Methylibium petroleiphilum PM1: one gene and its partner. The protein of the gene in region 2 binds, or shares a complex with, the protein of the main gene of each other region. Links are inferred from orthologs where the notes say so. Each region holds a gene or a part of one and is shown on either strand. Other genes may lie near its edges.

What was found. Proteins that work in one complex are often made in the same cells at the same time.
Region 1: the proteins of rpsJ (region 2) and nusB are in contact, whole or in part, in a solved structure (PDB 3D3B), measured with the Escherichia coli proteins. The link is inferred for Methylibium petroleiphilum PM1 from one-to-one orthologs.

What each region holds. Positions count from the first base shown.
Region 1 is NC_008825.1:3,129,011-3,136,579, reverse strand. The notes cover bases 2,180-5,034. They hold nusB (transcription antitermination factor NusB), read right to left. Parts: upstream 3,945-5,034; coding sequence 3,414-3,944; downstream 2,180-3,413. Other genes in these bases: ribBA (bifunctional 3,4-dihydroxy-2-butanone-4-phosphate synthase/GTP cyclohydrolase II), read right to left, coding at 4,457-5,034; ribH (6,7-dimethyl-8-ribityllumazine synthase), read right to left, coding at 3,941-4,423; MPE_RS14880 (pyridoxal phosphate-dependent aminotransferase), read right to left, coding at 2,181-3,362. Also shown: ybgC (tol-pal system-associated acyl-CoA thioesterase), read right to left, coding at 1-68; MPE_RS14890 (TssQ family T6SS-associated lipoprotein), read right to left, coding at 83-586; MPE_RS22830 (serine/threonine-protein kinase), read right to left, coding at 586-2,082; more of ribBA, read right to left, coding at 5,035-5,551; MPE_RS14860 (riboflavin synthase), read right to left, coding at 5,636-6,253; bifunctional diaminohydroxyphosphoribosylaminopyrimidine deaminase/5-amino-6-(5-phosphoribosylamino)uracil reductase RibD, read right to left, coding at 6,322-7,455; MPE_RS22825 (type IV pilus modification PilV family protein), read right to left, coding at 7,517-7,569. UniProt on the Escherichia coli protein: Part of the processive rRNA transcription and antitermination complex (rrnTAC). The complex forms an RNA-chaperone ring around the RNA exit tunnel of RNA polymerase (RNAP).
Region 2 is NC_008825.1:3,645,553-3,653,140, forward strand. What follows is about bases 2,343-5,216. They hold rpsJ (30S ribosomal protein S10), read right to left. Parts: upstream 3,999-5,216; coding sequence 3,687-3,998; downstream 2,343-3,686. Other genes in these bases: rplD (50S ribosomal protein L4), read right to left, coding at 2,343-2,820; rplC (50S ribosomal protein L3), read right to left, coding at 2,820-3,500; tuf (elongation factor Tu), read right to left, coding at 4,088-5,216. Outside these bases: rpsC (30S ribosomal protein S3), read right to left, coding at 1-422; rplV (50S ribosomal protein L22), read right to left, coding at 437-769; rpsS (30S ribosomal protein S19), read right to left, coding at 777-1,052; rplB (50S ribosomal protein L2), read right to left, coding at 1,065-1,889; rplW (50S ribosomal protein L23), read right to left, coding at 1,889-2,203; more of rplD, read right to left, coding at 2,200-2,342; more of tuf, read right to left, coding at 5,217-5,278; fusA (elongation factor G), read right to left, coding at 5,403-7,505; rpsG (30S ribosomal protein S7), read right to left, coding at 7,579-7,588. UniProt on the Escherichia coli protein: Involved in the binding of tRNA to the ribosomes. Part of the processive rRNA transcription and antitermination complex (rrnTAC). The complex forms an RNA-chaperone ring around the RNA exit tunnel of RNA polymerase (RNAP).

The DNA of each region.
Region 1 (7,569 bases), 520 kb from region 2 along the record:
GCGTCGGTGTCTTCCCAGTACACGCGCAGCGGGAAGCGGAACGCGGGGGGCAGTGAGGAGATCGGCAAGATCGGTCAGGCACTCAGGGTGCAGCCAGCGTGCGACGGTAGACCGGTCCCCAGAGCGGGTGGCCGGCCTCGGCCTTGCTGAGGGTGAAGGCCGGGTCGGCGCTGCGTGCGGCGCGGAACGCGTTCTCGCAGGCCTTGGCGCGCTGGCTGGTGCAATAGATGAAGGCCAGGGTCTTGTGGGCGGCGGCGCGGTCCTTGGGGGCTGCGAGACCGGCCTTCAGCGCGCCGCCGAGGCGCTGCTCGGCGAGCTTGTACTGGCCATCGTCGTAGGCGCGGAGGCCTGCGAGCAGCGCTTGCTCGGCCGGCCGTGCGCTGAGTTCGACCACGCTCACCGGCGGCGGGGGAGCGGGCGGAGGGGGGGGCGGTGGCGGCGCGGGCGGAGGCGGCGGCTGGATCGGCGCCTGCACCGGCGCCGGTGCAGGCGGAGGGGGCGGCGGCGACAGCTGGGCGCAGCCGGCCAGCAGCGCCAGCGCGGTGGTGGCGGCCAGCAGCCGGCGTGTGGGGGCGGCAGGGGTCATCAGGGTCCGAAACGGTGCTTGACGAGGACGCTCTCGTTCGCCTCGATGTCGACGGCGATGGCATGGGCCGCATAGCCGCTGTTGCGCAGGGTCACAGTGTGGCGGCCGACGGGGAGGTTGAGCTGGTTGAGCGGCGGGGTGAGCCCCTGCACCTTGCCGTCGACCTCGACCTCCGCCCACGGGCTGATGGCGAGCTGCAGCACGCCGCTGCCGGCGGCGGCCGGTGGGGCGATGGTCGTCGCGGGCGGGTCGGCCGTTGCGGCCGGCGATGCGGTCGGTGAGGTGACCTGCGCCGTGGGTTCGGCCGGTGCCATGGCCACCCGGACCGGCGACGCGGCGGGCGTCGGTTCGGCCAGGCTCTGCCCGGCCGGCGCCGACGCGAGGCCGTGCCAGATCCCGAAGCCGATCAGGCCCGCGCCGACCAGGGCCAGGCTGCCGAAGGCCCACTGGGGCCAGCGGCGCTCGGCCGTCGGCGCGTCGTCCTCACCGGATTGCAGCGCTTCGGGGTGGGCTTGCAGCCATTCGTGCAGGTCGCGCGACAGCGCCCGGGCCGAACGCGGCCGGTCCTCCGGGCGCTTGGCCATGGCCCGCGCGGCGATCGAGGCCAGTGCCGGCGGCACGGCGGTGCTCACCTCGTCGGCCATCGGTGGCGTGAAGCTGCATACCGCGCCGGTGATGGCGGCCAGCGAGTCGCCCTCGAACGCGCGGTGCCCGGTCAGCAACTCGTAGAGCACGACGCCGAGAGAGAACACGTCGGTGCGCCGGTCGGTCGGCTCGTTGCGCACCTGCTCTGGGGCCATGTAGTGCGGCGAGCCGCCGACCGCACCGCCGCTGTCGCGCGCGTGCGCGACGCTGGCGATGCCGAAGTCCAGCACCTTGGGCTGGGTGCGGCCGACCATGAAGATATTGGCCGGCTTGATGTCGCGGTGGACGATGCCCTTGCTGTGCGCATAGGCTAGCGCGTCGGCGACGCGGCGGATGATCAGCACCGCCTGGCCCACTGTCGGCCGCCAGCCGTCGCTCAACAGTGCGCGCAGGTCCTTGCCCTTCAGCAGCTCCATCGCGATGTAGGCGCCCTGCGGGCTCAGGCCCGCGTCGAACACCGTCACGATGTGCGGGTGGCTCAGGTGGGCGGCGGCGCGCGCTTCGTGCAGGAAGATCGCGTTGAAGGGCTCGCGCGCGTCGGTCTCGAGCGGGGTGCGCGCGCCGGCTGGCATCAGGTTGAGTGTCTTGATCGCGACGCGGCGCGACAGCAGCGGGTCGTCGGCGGCGTACACGGTGCCGAGGCCCCCGTCGCCGATGCGGTACTTCAGCGCGTAGCGGCCGATCTGGCCGATGGTGGGCAGCGGCCCGCGGCTCGCGCCGTCCTCGGACGGCAGCTCCGCCATCAGCACCGTGTCTTCGATCTCGGCGTTGTCGATCGCCTCCTGCAGCGTGCCGGGGGGCGGCGTGAGAGTTGAAGCGCTTTCCACGACGCGGAGCTTAGACGATGCCATGGAGCCCCTCAACCAAGGCAGGCACGGGGCACGGTACGGCGTGGTAACCGCGTGTCACGTGTCGGGCCGAGGGTGTGACGCAACTCACGCTGCGCCCCTCATGCCAGCACGCGCCGCAGGCGCGCGACGGCCTGTTCGAGCTGCGGCAGGCTGCTGGCGAAGGACAGTCGCAGGTGGTGTTCAGTGCCGTGCCGGCCGAAATCGCGCCCCGGCGTCAGCGCGACATGGGCCGAATCCATGAGCGCGAACGCCAGGTCCCAGCTGCTGCCGGCGTGGGTCGAGCAGTCGGCCCAGGCATAGAAGGCGCCGTCGGGCAGCACCGGCACCGGCAGGCCGAGCGACGCGAGCGCGGGCACGATGTAGTCGCGCCGGGCCCGGAAGGCGGCACGGCGGCGTTCGTACTCGGCGATCGATGCGGGCTCGAAGCAGGCCAGCGCCGCGTGCTGCGCGACGCTGGACGGGCAGATGAACAGGTTCTGCGCCAGCTTCTCGACCGGCGCCACCAGCGCGGGCGGCAGCACCAGCCAGCCCAGCCGCCAGCCGGTCATGCTGAAGTATTTGGAGAAGCTGTTGATCGACACCACGTCGTCGCCGTGGGCGAGCGCGGAGCGGCCGTAGGCGGCGTCGTAGCTCAGGCCCAGGTAGATCTCGTCGACCAGCGTGACGCCGCCGCGTGCGCGCACCGCCTGTGCGATGCGCTGCATCTCGTCGGCGGCGATCGAAGTGCCGGTGGGGTTGGACGGCGACGCCAGCAGCACGCCGCGGGTGCGCGCGTTCCACGCCCGCTCCACCCCGGCGGCGTCGAGCTGATAGCGCTGCACCGGGCCACAGGGCAGCAGCACCGGCGTGGCGTCGGCCGCCGCGACGAAATGGCGATTGCAGGGGTAGCTCGGATCCGGCATCAGCACCTCGTCGCCGGACTCGAAAAGCGCCAGGCAGGCGAGCTGCAGCGCGGCCGACGCGCCGGCCGTGATGACGATGCGCTGCGGGTCGATGTCGAGCGCGAAGCGCTGCGCATACCAGCGCGACAGCGCCTCGCGCAGCGCAGGCAGCCCGGTGGCCGGGGTGTACTGCGTGCGGCCCTCGGCGAGGCAGCGCTGCGCCGCCTCGAGCACCGGCGCCGGCGCGGTGAAGTCGGGTTCACCGATGTTCAGGTAGATCATCGGCTCGCCGCCGCGTGCCGGATCGCAGGCCGGGCTGGCAGCGATGCGCGCCGCTGCCTTGGCGCACTCCATCACGTAGAACGGCTCGATGCGGTCGAGGCGCCGGGCGAGCTTCATCCGTGTCGGCAGCGGAACGAGAGGGCAGGGGCCGGCGGCGGGCGCCGCAGCTCAGTCGCGCGGCGGGGCCGCGCGCCGCGCCTGCACTTCGAGCGGGCGCAGGTCGGCGGCGGCCTTGTCGAGCACGCCGTTGACGTACTTGTGGCCGTCGGTGCCGCCGAAGCTCTTGGCGAGTTCCACCGCCTCGTTGATCGCGACGCGGTAGGGGATGTCGATGCAGTGCTTGAGCTCGTAGGCGCCGATCATCAGCACGCCGTGCTCGATCGGCGACAGCTCGGTGGTCTTGCGGTCCACGTGGCGAGCCAGCACTGCGTCGAGGGCGGCGGCTTCGGCCACGCAGCCGTGCAGCAGGGCGTCGAAGTGCGCCGCGTCGGCCTGCTTGAAGCCGTCGAGCTCGCGCATGTGGGCCTCGATCACGACGGCTTCGCTGCCCGACACCAGCCATTGGTACAGGCCCTGCAGCGCGAACTCGCGCGAACGCCGACGCGAAGACTTCTGCGCCGGCTTGCGGCCGCCAGGGCGGGCGGCGGTCGACGCCGGAGCGGGCGACGGCACGCTGCCGTCGGTGTCTTGAGGGGTCACGAAAGCTCTTCCATCAGATTGACCATCTCGACGGCGACGCGCGCGGCATCGCGGCCCTTGTCGTCGACGCGGGCCCAGGCCTGGTCCTCGTTCTCGACGGTGAGGATGGCGTTGGCGATCGGGGTCGCGTGATCGAGCGAAACGCGCGTCACGCCGGCGCCGCTCTCGTTGCTGACGAGCTCGAAGTGGTAGGTCTCGCCGCGGATGATGCAGCCGAGCGCGATCAGCGCATCGAAGTCCTTGCGCCGCGCCATCGCCTGCAGTGCGATCGGGATCTCGAGCGCGCCGGGTACCGATACGTGCTCGATGTGCTTGGCCGACACGCCCAGCAGCTCCAGCTCGACCAGGCAGGCCTGGGCCAGGCGGTCAGTGAGTGCGGCATTGAAGCGCGCCTGCACGATGCCGATGCGCAGGTTCTCGCCGACGAGTTCGGCGACGGTGTTGCCGAAGATCGTGGTCTGGGTGTCAGCGTCTTGCATCGAAACCTCGAAGTGGAAGGGCGTGCCGCGGTGTCATTCGGCGGCGACGAAGCCGGTGACCTCGAGTCCGTAGCCCACCATGCTGGGCATGCGGCGCGGGCTGCCGAGCAGCTTCATGCGGACGATGCCGAGTTCGCGCAGGATCTGCGCGCCCACGCCGTAGGTGCGCAGGTCCATCTGGCCGCGCGGGGTCGGCGGCGCGTCGGGGCCCACGGTCAGCTGCTGCAGCAGGCCGTTGCCCGCCTCGCCGCAGTTCAGCAGGACCGCCACGCCACGTTCGGCCGCCCGCAGCGCGGCCAGTGCCCGTGGCAGCGGCCACGAATGGCCGCAGCGGCCGGCGTCGAGCAGGTCCAGCACCGACAGCGGCTCGTGCACTCGCACCAGCACCTCGTCGTCGGCACCCCATTGCCCCACGCTCAGCGCCAAGTGCACGGCGCCCGAGCGGTCGCGGAAGGCCTGGCAATCGAACGGGCCCTGCGGCGTGACCAGCACGCGCTGGGCGACGCGCGTGATGAGCGATTCGTTGCGGCTGCGGTATTCGATCAGGTCGGCGATGCTGCCGATCTTGAGCCCGTGTTCCCTGGCGAACAGCACCAGGTCGGGCAGCCGGGCCATCGTGCCGTCGTCCTTCATGATCTCGCAGATCACCGACGCAGGCGTCAGGCCGGCCATCAGCGTGAGGTCGCAGCCGGCCTCGGTGTGCCCGGCGCGCATCAGCACGCCGCCGTCCTGCGCCTGCAGCGGGAAGATGTGGCCGGGCTGGACCAGGTCGCTGGCCTTCGCGTCGCGCGCCACCGCGGCCTGCACGGTGCGTGCGCGGTCGGCCGCGGAGATGCCGGTGGTCACGCCGCTGGCGGCCTCGATCGAGACGGTGAAGGCAGTGCCGTGCTGTGTGCCGTTGCGCGCGGCCATCGGCGGCAGTTGCAGCCGTTCGCAGCGCTCGCGGGTGAGCGTGAGGCAGATCAGGCCGCGGCCGTAGCGCGCCATGAAGTTGATGGCTTCGGGCGTGACGTGCTCGGCGGCCATCACGAGGTCGCCCTCGTTCTCGCGATCTTCCTCGTCGACCAGGATGACCATGCGGCCGGCGGCGAGCTCGGCGATCAGCTCGGGAACAGGGGAAAGGGCCATGGCGGGATTGTAGGTGGCGGGTCGGAGCGGCGCGGGCGGGAGCGCGTCGCCTCGGCGCGGGGGAATTGCCGGCGCGCGGCGGCGTCAGCGACTGCCGAGCATGCGCTCGACGTAGCGCGCGATCAGGTCGATCTCGAGGTTGACGCGGGCGCCGACGCTCAGCGTGCCGAGCGTCGTGTGTTCCAGCGTGTGCGGGATCAGGTTGATGCCGAGTTCGGTGGTCTCGGCGTGGTCGGTGACGCGGTTGACCGTGAGGCTCACGCCGTTGACGGTGATCGAGCCCTTGTAGGCGAGGTAGCGGCCCAGCGCCTGCGGCGCAGCGATGCAAAGCTCCCAGGATTCGCCGACCGGCGCGAATTTCGTCACCGTGCCGACGCCGTCGACGTGGCCCGATACCAGGTGTCCGCCGAGCCGGTCGCTGGCGCGCAGAGCCTTCTCGAGGTTGAGCGGTCCGGGGTCGGCGAGGCCGGCCGTCTTGTCCAGGCTTTCCGCCGAGATGTCGACCGTGAACCAGTCCGCCTCCGCGTCGAAGGCCGTGACGGTCATGCAGGCGCCGTTGAGCGCGATGCTGTCGCCCAACTGCACGTCGGCCAGGTAGCCCGGCGGCGTGGCGATGGTGAGGCGCTTGCCGTGGGACGGGTCGGCGCCGAGCGGCGCGACCTTGCTGAGGCGGCCCAGGCCGCTGATGATGCCGGTGAACATGGCTCCGATTGTCTCAGCGTCGCAGCCCTGCCGCTGCGGCGGGGGCAAGCGCAGCTTCGGGCCGACGCTCAGAAATCGGCACGGCCCGGCGGCCGGGCGATCAGGCGCAGATCAGCCCCGACGCGCTCGACACTGACGAACTCGAGCGCCAGGCCCTCGGTCAGTGCAGTGAGCGGACCGAAGCGCGCCATCTCGCGACCCGCACCGAGCATCAGCGGCGCCAGGTAGACGAGGAACTCGTCGACCAGGCCCGCCCGCACGAAGGAGCCGCTGAGCTTGCTGCCCGCCTCGACATGCAGTTCGTTGATCTCGCGCCGCGCCAGGTCGTCGAGCATCGCGCCCAGATCGACCTTGCCGTCGGCGTTGGCACAGGCCAGCACCGACACGCCCTGTTCGGCCAGTTCACGGACCTTCGGCGCCGCATGGCGGGCCAGTGCACTGGCCGTGTAGACCAGCCGCTCGCCCGGTGGCGAGAGGATGCGGGCGTCGAGCGCGATGTCGAGCTTGGAGTCGACGACGACCCGGCACGGCTGCAGCACGGTGTCGACGAGCCGCACGTCGAGCCGCGGGTCGTCGTCGATCACGGTGCCGATGCCGGTGAGCACCGCCCCGGCCCGCTTGCGGTAGGCGTGGCCGTCGGTGCGGGCGGCATCGCCGGTGATCCACTGGCTCAGGCCGTTGTCGAGTGCCGTGCGTCCGTCGAGCGACGCGGCGATCTTCAGGCGCACCCACGGCCGCTGGCGCAGCATGCGGGAGAGGAAGCCGATATTCAGCTCGCGCGCGGCGATTGCAACCGGGTCGCCGGGCGCCAGCACCGTCACGTCGATGCCGGCCGCCCGCAGCCGGCCGATGCCGTGACCGGCGACCAGCGGATTCGGGTCCTGCAGCGCCACCATCACGTGGGCCACGCCGGCCTCGACCAGCGCATCGCAGCAGGGCGGGGTGCGGCCGTGGTGCGAGCAGGGCTCGAGCGTGACCCAGGCGGTGCCGCCGCGCACCGTGTGGCCCGCGGCCTGCGCCGCACGCAGTGCCGACACCTCGGCGTGCGCCGAGCCGGCGCGCTGCGTGTGTCCACTGGCCAGCAGGCGACCGTCGGGGGCGGTGATGACGCAGCCGACCCGGGGGTTGGGATCGGACAGGCCGATGGCTTCGTTGGCGTTGCGCAGCGCGAGCGCCCAGGATTCGGAGGGGGTGAGCTTCACGCCCTCGACGATACGCGAGGCCGGCAGGGTGACGCAGAGCCGGCGTCACTCGCGTTCGGTTTCACGGCTGGTGCGGCGCGGTCCCGGCCGGGCAGGCCCCGGTGTCCAGCAGCA
Region 2 (7,588 bases):
GCGTTCTGCATCGCACGTTTCATCGCGCGGCGGAACATGATGCGCTTCTCGAGCTGCTGGGTGATCGAGTCGGCGATCAGCTGGGCATCGATCTCGGGCTTGCGCACCTCTTCGATGTTCACGGCCACCGGCACGCCCAGGCGGCGCGTCAGCTCGGCCTTCAGGTTCTCGATGTCCTCACCCTTCTTGCCGATCACCACGCCCGGACGCGCCGAGTAGATGGTGATGCGTGCGTTCTTGGCGGGCCGCTCGATCAGGATGCGCGAGACCGCCGCGCTCTTGAGCTTGGCCTTGAGGTATTCGCGAACCTTCAGGTCTTCGGCCAGCATCGTCGCGAAGTTGCGATTCGACGCGTACCAGCGCGAGGACCAGTTGCGGGTGACGGGCAGGCGGAAGCCGACCGGATGAATCTTCTGTCCCATGGTCTTCTCTGCCTTTAGTTGCCGACGGTGACGAAGATGTGGCAGGTCGGCTTGCTGATGCGGTTGCCGCGGCCCTTGGCGCGCGCGGAGAACCGCTTCAGGGTCGCACCCTGCTCGACGTGGATCGTCTTGACCTTCAGCTCGTCGATGTCGGCACCGTCGTTGTGCTCGGCATTGGCGATCGCCGATTCCAGCGCCTTCTTGATGATGACGGCGGCCTTCTTCTGCGTGAATTCCAGGATGTTGAGCGCCTGGTCCACCTTCTTGCCGCGGACCAGGTCAGCCACCGGCCGACCCTTGTCGACCGACAGACGCACGCCGCGAACGATTGCTCGGGTTTCCATCATCATCCCCTTACTTCTTCGCCTTCTTGTCCGCCGGATGACCCTTGAACGTGCGGGTCAGGGCGAACTCGCCGAGCTTGTGGCCGACCATCTGATCGGTCACGTACACGGGGACGTGCTGCTTGCCGTTGTGCACGGCGATCGTCAGCCCGATGAAATCGGGCAGGATCGTCGAGCGGCGCGACCAGGTCTTGATCGGCTTCTTGTCCTTGATCGCCACGGCCTTCTCGACCTTGGCCACCAGGTGGTGGTCCACGAACGGACCCTTCTTCAGTGAGCGTGCCATCGAGCGTGCCCCTTACTTCTTGCGACGCGAGACGATGAACGTCTGCGTGCGCTTGTTGCTGCGAGTGCGGTAGCCCTTGGTCATCGTGTTCCAAGGCGACACCGGCACCTGGCCCTCGCCGGTGCGGCCTTCGCCGCCGCCGTGCGGGTGGTCCACCGGGTTCATGGCCACGCCACGAACGGTCGGGCGAACGCCCTTCCAGCGGATCGCACCGGCCTTGCCGTACTGGCGCAGGTTGTGCTCTTCGTTGCTCACCTCGCCGATCGTGGCACGGCACTCGATGTGGATGCGACGCACCTCACCCGAGCGCAGGCGAACCTGGGCGTAGGTGCTTTCGCGTGCCAGCAGCGTCACCGAAGTGCCAGCCGAGCGCGCGATCTGCGCGCCCTTGCCGGCCAGCAGTTCGACGCAGTGCATCGTCGAGCCCACCGGGATGTTGCGGATCGGCAGCGTGTTGCCGGCCTTGATCGGCGCTTCCGAGCCGCTCAGGATGGTGGCACCGACTTCCAGACCGCGCGGAGCGATGATGTAACGGCGCTCTCCATCGGCGTAGCACACCAGCGCGATGTGGGCGGTTCGGTTCGGGTCGTACTCGATACGCTCGACCTTCGCCGGGATGCCGTCCTTGTTGCGCTTGAAATCGACCACGCGGTAGTGGTGCTTGTGACCACCGCCCTTGTGCCGGATGGTGATGTGGCCGTTGTTGTTCCGGCCTGCATTCTGGATCTGCGGCTCGAGCAGCGACGCTTCGGGCTTGCCCTTGTGCAGGTGCGAATGCACCACCTTCACCACGGCACGGCGGCCAGGGGACGTGGGCTTGACTTTGACGACGGCCATTACGCGGCCTCCCCGGAGAAGTTGAGCTCCTGACCCGCCTTCAGGCAGACATAGGCCTTGCGAACGTTGTCGCGGCGACCCACACCCTTGCCGAAGCGCTTGGTCTTGCCCTTGGTGTTCACGACCGACACCTTGTCGACCTCGACCTTGAACAGCAGTTCCACCGCCGCCTTGATCTCGGGCTTGGTCGCGTCCTGCAGCACCTTGAACAGCACCTGGTTGTGCGACTCGGCGACCGCCGTGGCCTTCTCGGACACGATCGGCGCGACCAGCACCTTCATCAGGCGACCTTCATCGAACTTGAGAGCGCTCATGCCAGCATCTCCTTGAGCTTCTCGATCGCGCCCTTCGTCACCAGGACCTTCTTGTAGAAGACCAGCGACAGCGGATCGGCATAACGCGGCTCGATCACCAGCACGTTGGCGAGGTTGCGCGACGCGAGGAACAGGTTCTCATCCACCTCGTCCGCGATCACCAGCACCGACTCCAGGCCCATGGCCTTGAACTTCGCGGCCAGCGCCTTGGTCTTGGGCGTCTCGACCTTGATCGAATCCACCACGGCCAAGCGACCTTCACGAGCGAGCTGCGAGAAGATGGCAGCCATGCCGGCGCGGTACATCTTCTTGTTGACCTTGTGGCTGAAGTTCTCTTCCGGGCTGTTCGGGAAGATCCGACCGCCTCCGCGCCACAGCGGCGACGAGGTCATGCCGGCGCGAGCCCGGCCGGTGCCCTTCTGGCGCCACGGCTTCTTGGTCGAGTGCTTGACCGTCTGGCGATCCTTCTGGGCGCGCGTACCTTGGCGGGCATTCGCCTGGTAGGCCACCACCACCTGGTGCACCAGCGCTTCGTTGTAGTCGCGACCGAACACGGTGTCCGGCGCGTCGACCTTCGAGGCGGCCTGGCCTTGTTCGTTCAGGAGCTCGAGTTCCATCAGTTCGCTCCCTTCTTGGCCTTGACCTTGACGGCCGGGCGCACGGTCACGAAACCGTTCTTCGCACCAGGAACCGCGCCGCGCACCAGCAGCAGCTGGCGGGCCTCGTCGACACGCACGATGTCAAGGTTCTGGGTGGTCTTGGTCACGTCGCCGCGGTGGCCGGACATCTTCTTGCCCGGGAACACGCGACCCGGATCCTGGGCCATCGAGATCGAGCCCGGCACGTTGTGCGAACGGCTGTTGCCGTGCGACGCGCGCTGCGAGCCGAAGTTGTGCCGCTTGATGGTGCCGGTGAAGCCCTTGCCGATCGACGTACCCTGCACGTCGACCTTCTGGCCGGCGGCGAACAGGCCGACCGGCAGCGTGCCGCCCGGCTTGTACTCGGCCGCCACTTCGGCGCTGACCGCGAATTCACGCAGGATTTCGCCAGCCTCGACACCCGCCTTGGCGAGATGCCCGGCCTCTGGCTTCGTGACGCGCGACGCCTTGCGGGCGCCAAATGTCACCTGGATGGCGCTGTAGCCGTCGGTTTCGACGGTCTTGACCTGGGTGACGCGATTGTTGGACACGTCAAGCACCGTCACGGGCACGGCGTCGCCGTCGTCCGTGAAGATGCGCATCATGCCCACCTTGCGGCCCAGCAAGCCGAGGCGATCGCCCGGATTGGCTGTAGTCATGGTTCTTCTCCAATGTCCGACATCGATTGGTCGGACTGACTTCACTGAGGCGACCGAACGCATTGCGCCGGGTCACCACGATGTTTTGCCCGCGACACCGGAGTGCCGAGGGCAGAAAAGCCTGCGATTGTAGCAGCAGCGGCCGAAGCCGCAACCACCCGGGTCCGCAGCGAACCCGATCGGAACTTACTGCAGCTTGATCTCGACGTCCACGCCGGCCGGCAGGTCAAGCTTCATCAGCGCGTCGACGGTCTTGTCGGTGGGATCGACGATGTCCATCAGGCGCTGGTGGGTGCGGATCTCGAACTGGTCGCGCGAGCTCTTGTTGACGTGCGGCGAACGCAGGATGTCGAAACGCTGCATGCGTGTCGGCAGGGGCACCGGGCCCTTGACGATGGCGCCGGTGCGCTTGGCGGTGTCGACGATCTCGAGGGCCGATTGATCGATCAGCTTGTAATCGAATGCCTTCAGGCGGATGCGGATCTTTTGCTTTTGCATGACGGTTCCTTCAAAGAGCGGTGCGGCGGGCAGCGCCCGCAGCGGGGTGGTGAAAGGCGGGGCGGGACGTACCCACCCGCCGTCATGCATTACTCGATGATTTTGGCGACGACGCCTGCGCCGACGGTGCGGCCGCCCTCACGGATGGCGAAGCGCAGGCCTTCTTCCATCGCGATCGGGTTGATCAGCTTGACCGTGATGCTCACGTTGTCGCCCGGCATCACCATCTCCTTGTCCTTGGGCAACTCCACCGCGCCCGTCACGTCCGTCGTGCGGAAGTAGAACTGGGGACGGTAGTTGTTGAAGAACGGCGTGTGTCGGCCGCCCTCTTCCTTGCTCAGGACGTAGATCTCGGCGGTGAAGTGGGTGTGCGGCTTGACCGAGCCGGGCTTGCACAGCACCTGGCCGCGCTGCACGTCTTCGCGCTTGGTGCCGCGCAGCAGGATGCCGACGTTGTCGCCCGCCTGACCCTGGTCGAGCAGCTTGCGGAACATCTCGACGCCGGTGCAGGTGGTCTTCTGCGTGGCGCTGATGCCGACGATCTCGATTTCCTCGCCGACCTTGATGATGCCGCGTTCGACACGGCCGGTGACGACGGTGCCGCGCCCGGAGATGGAGAACACGTCTTCCACCGGCATCAGGAAGGCGCCGTCCACCGCACGCTCGGGCGTGGGGATGTAGCTGTCGAGGGCTTCGGCCAGCTTCATGATGGCTTGTTCGCCGAGTTCGCCCTTGTCGCCTTCGAGGGCGAGCTTGGCCGAGCCGTGGACGATGGGGGTGGCGTCACCGGGGAACTCGTACTTGTCGAGCAGTTCGCGCACTTCCATCTCCACCAGCTCGAGGAGCTCGGCGTCGTCGACCATGTCGCACTTGTTCAGGAAGACGATGATGTAGGGCACGCCGACCTGACGGGCCAGCAGGATGTGCTCGCGGGTCTGGGGCATCGGGCCGTCGGCGGCCGAGCACACGAGGATGGCGCCGTCCATCTGCGCCGCACCCGTGATCATGTTCTTCACGTAGTCGGCGTGTCCGGGGCAGTCAACGTGCGCGTAGTGCCGGTTGGCGGTCTCGTACTCAACGTGCGCCGTGTTGATCGTGATGCCGCGCGCCTTCTCTTCGGGCGCCGCGTCGATCTGGTCGTACGCCTTGGCCTCACCACCGAACTTCGACGACAGAATCGTCGTGATCGCCGCCGTCAGCGTCGTCTTCCCGTGGTCCACGTGCCCAATCGTCCCAACGTTCACGTGCGGCTTGGTCCGCTCGAATTTGCTCTTGGCCATTTCAGAATCTCCAGATAAAGAACAGTGCCAGTGTTCGGTTTAAGGTCTCCGGCGGGGAGCGGATTCACCTGCCACTGGCAGCAGGCGGCACCTCACCGAAGACCGGCTTGTTTTCTCAGCGCTTTTACTTCGCGCGCGACGTGATGATCGCGTCGGCCACGTTCTTGGGCGCTTCGCTGTAGTGCTTGAACTCCATCGTGTACGTGGCGCGGCCCTGCGACATCGAGCGCAGCGTGGTCGAGTAGCCAAACATCTCCGACAGCGGCACCTCGGCCTTGATGGCCTTGCCACCGCCCGGCATGTCGTCCATGCCCTGCACCATGCCGCGACGGGACGACAGGTCGCCCATGACGTTGCCGGCGTAGTCTTCCGGTGTCTCAACTTCCACGGCCATCATCGGCTCGAGGATGACCGGCGAGGCCTTGCGACAGCCGTCCTTGAAGCCCAGCGACGCGGCCATCTTGAAGGCGTTCTCGTTCGAGTCGACCTCGTGGTACGAACCGAAGGTCAGCGTGACCTTCACGTCCACCACCGGGAAGCCCGCGAGCACGCCGTTCGGCAGCGAATCTTCGACGCCCTTCTTGACCGCCGGGATGAACTCGCGCGGCACCACGCCACCCTTGATGGCGTCGACGAACTCGAAACCCTTGCCTGGCTCCTGCGGCTCGATCTTCAGCACGACGTGGCCGTACTGGCCCTTGCCGCCCGACTGGCGAACGAACTTGCCTTCGATGTCCGACACCGGCTTGCGGATGGTTTCGCGGTAGGCAACCTGCGGCTTGCCGACGTTGGCCTCTACGCCGAACTCGCGCTTCATGCGATCGACGATGATTTCCAGGTGCAGCTCGCCCATGCCGGAGATGATGGTCTGGCCGGACTCTTCATCGGTGCGCACGCGGAACGACGGGTCTTCCTGAGCCAGACGACCCAGGGCGATGCCCATCTTCTCCTGGTCGGCCTTGGTCTTGGGCTCGACGGCCTGCGAGATCACCGGCTCGGGGAAGATCATCTTCTCGAGCGTGATGATCGCGTCCGGATCGCACAGCGTCTCGCCCGTGGTCACTTCCTTCAGGCCCACGCAGGCCGCGATGTCGCCGGCCAGGATCTCCTTGATCTCTTCGCGCTGGTTGGCATGCATCTGCAGGATCCGCCCGATGCGCTCCTTCTTGCCTCGGATCGGGTTGAAAACCGAATCACCGGACTTCAGCACACCCGAATAGACGCGCACGAAGGTGAGTTGGCCGACGTAGGGGTCGGTCATCAGCTTGAAAGCCAGCGCGGCGAACTTCTCGTCATCGGCCGCACGACGAACCACTTCCTTGTCGTCGTCGTCATGGCCGGGAACCGGGGGAATGTCGATCGGCGACGGCATGAAGTCGATCACGCCGTCGAGCATGCGCTGCACGCCCTTGTTCTTGAAGGCGGTGCCACAGAACATCGGCTGGATCTCGGCGGCGATCGTGCGCGTGCGGATGCCGAACTTGATCTCCGCCTCGGTCAGTTCGCCCGATTCGAGATACTTGTTCATCAGCTCTTCGCTGGCCTCGGCCGCAGCCTCGACCATGTTCTCGCGCCACTTCTGCGACTCGGCCTGCAGGTCAGCGGGGATGTCCTCGTAGTTGAACTTCATGCCCTGGGAGGCTTCATCCCAGATGATCGCCTTCATCTTGATGAGGTCGATCACACCGGTGAAGTTCTCCTCGGCACCGATCGGCAGCACGATGGGCACCGGGTTCGCCTTCAGGCGAACCTTCATCTGGTCATAGACCTTGTAGAAGTTCGCACCGGTGCGGTCCATCTTGTTGACGAACGCCAGGCGCGGCACCTTGTACTTGTTGGCCTGGCGCCAGACCGTCTCCGACTGCGGCTGCACGCCGCCCACGGCACAGTAAACCATGCAGGCGCCATCGAGCACGCGCATCGAGCGCTCCACCTCGATGGTGAAGTCGACGTGCCCCGGGGTGTCGATGATGTTGATGCGGTGCTCGGGAAAGGCCAGCTCCATGCCCTTCCAGAAACAGGTGGTGGCAGCCGACGTGATCGTGATGCCGCGCTCCTGCTCCTGCTCCATCCAGTCCATGGTCGCCGCGCCATCGTGCACTTCACCGATCTTGTGGTTCACGCCGGTGTAGAACAGGATGCGCTCGGTGGTGGTGGTCTTGCCGGCATCGATGTGCGCAGAGATACCGATGTTGCGGTAGCGCTCGATGGGGGTCTTGCGGGCCATGGTGTGACTCCAAATACAGGGGCCGCTCGCGGGTTCGTACAAACCCGAAGAGCGGCCGGGGACCAAAAGAGACTTAGAAGCGG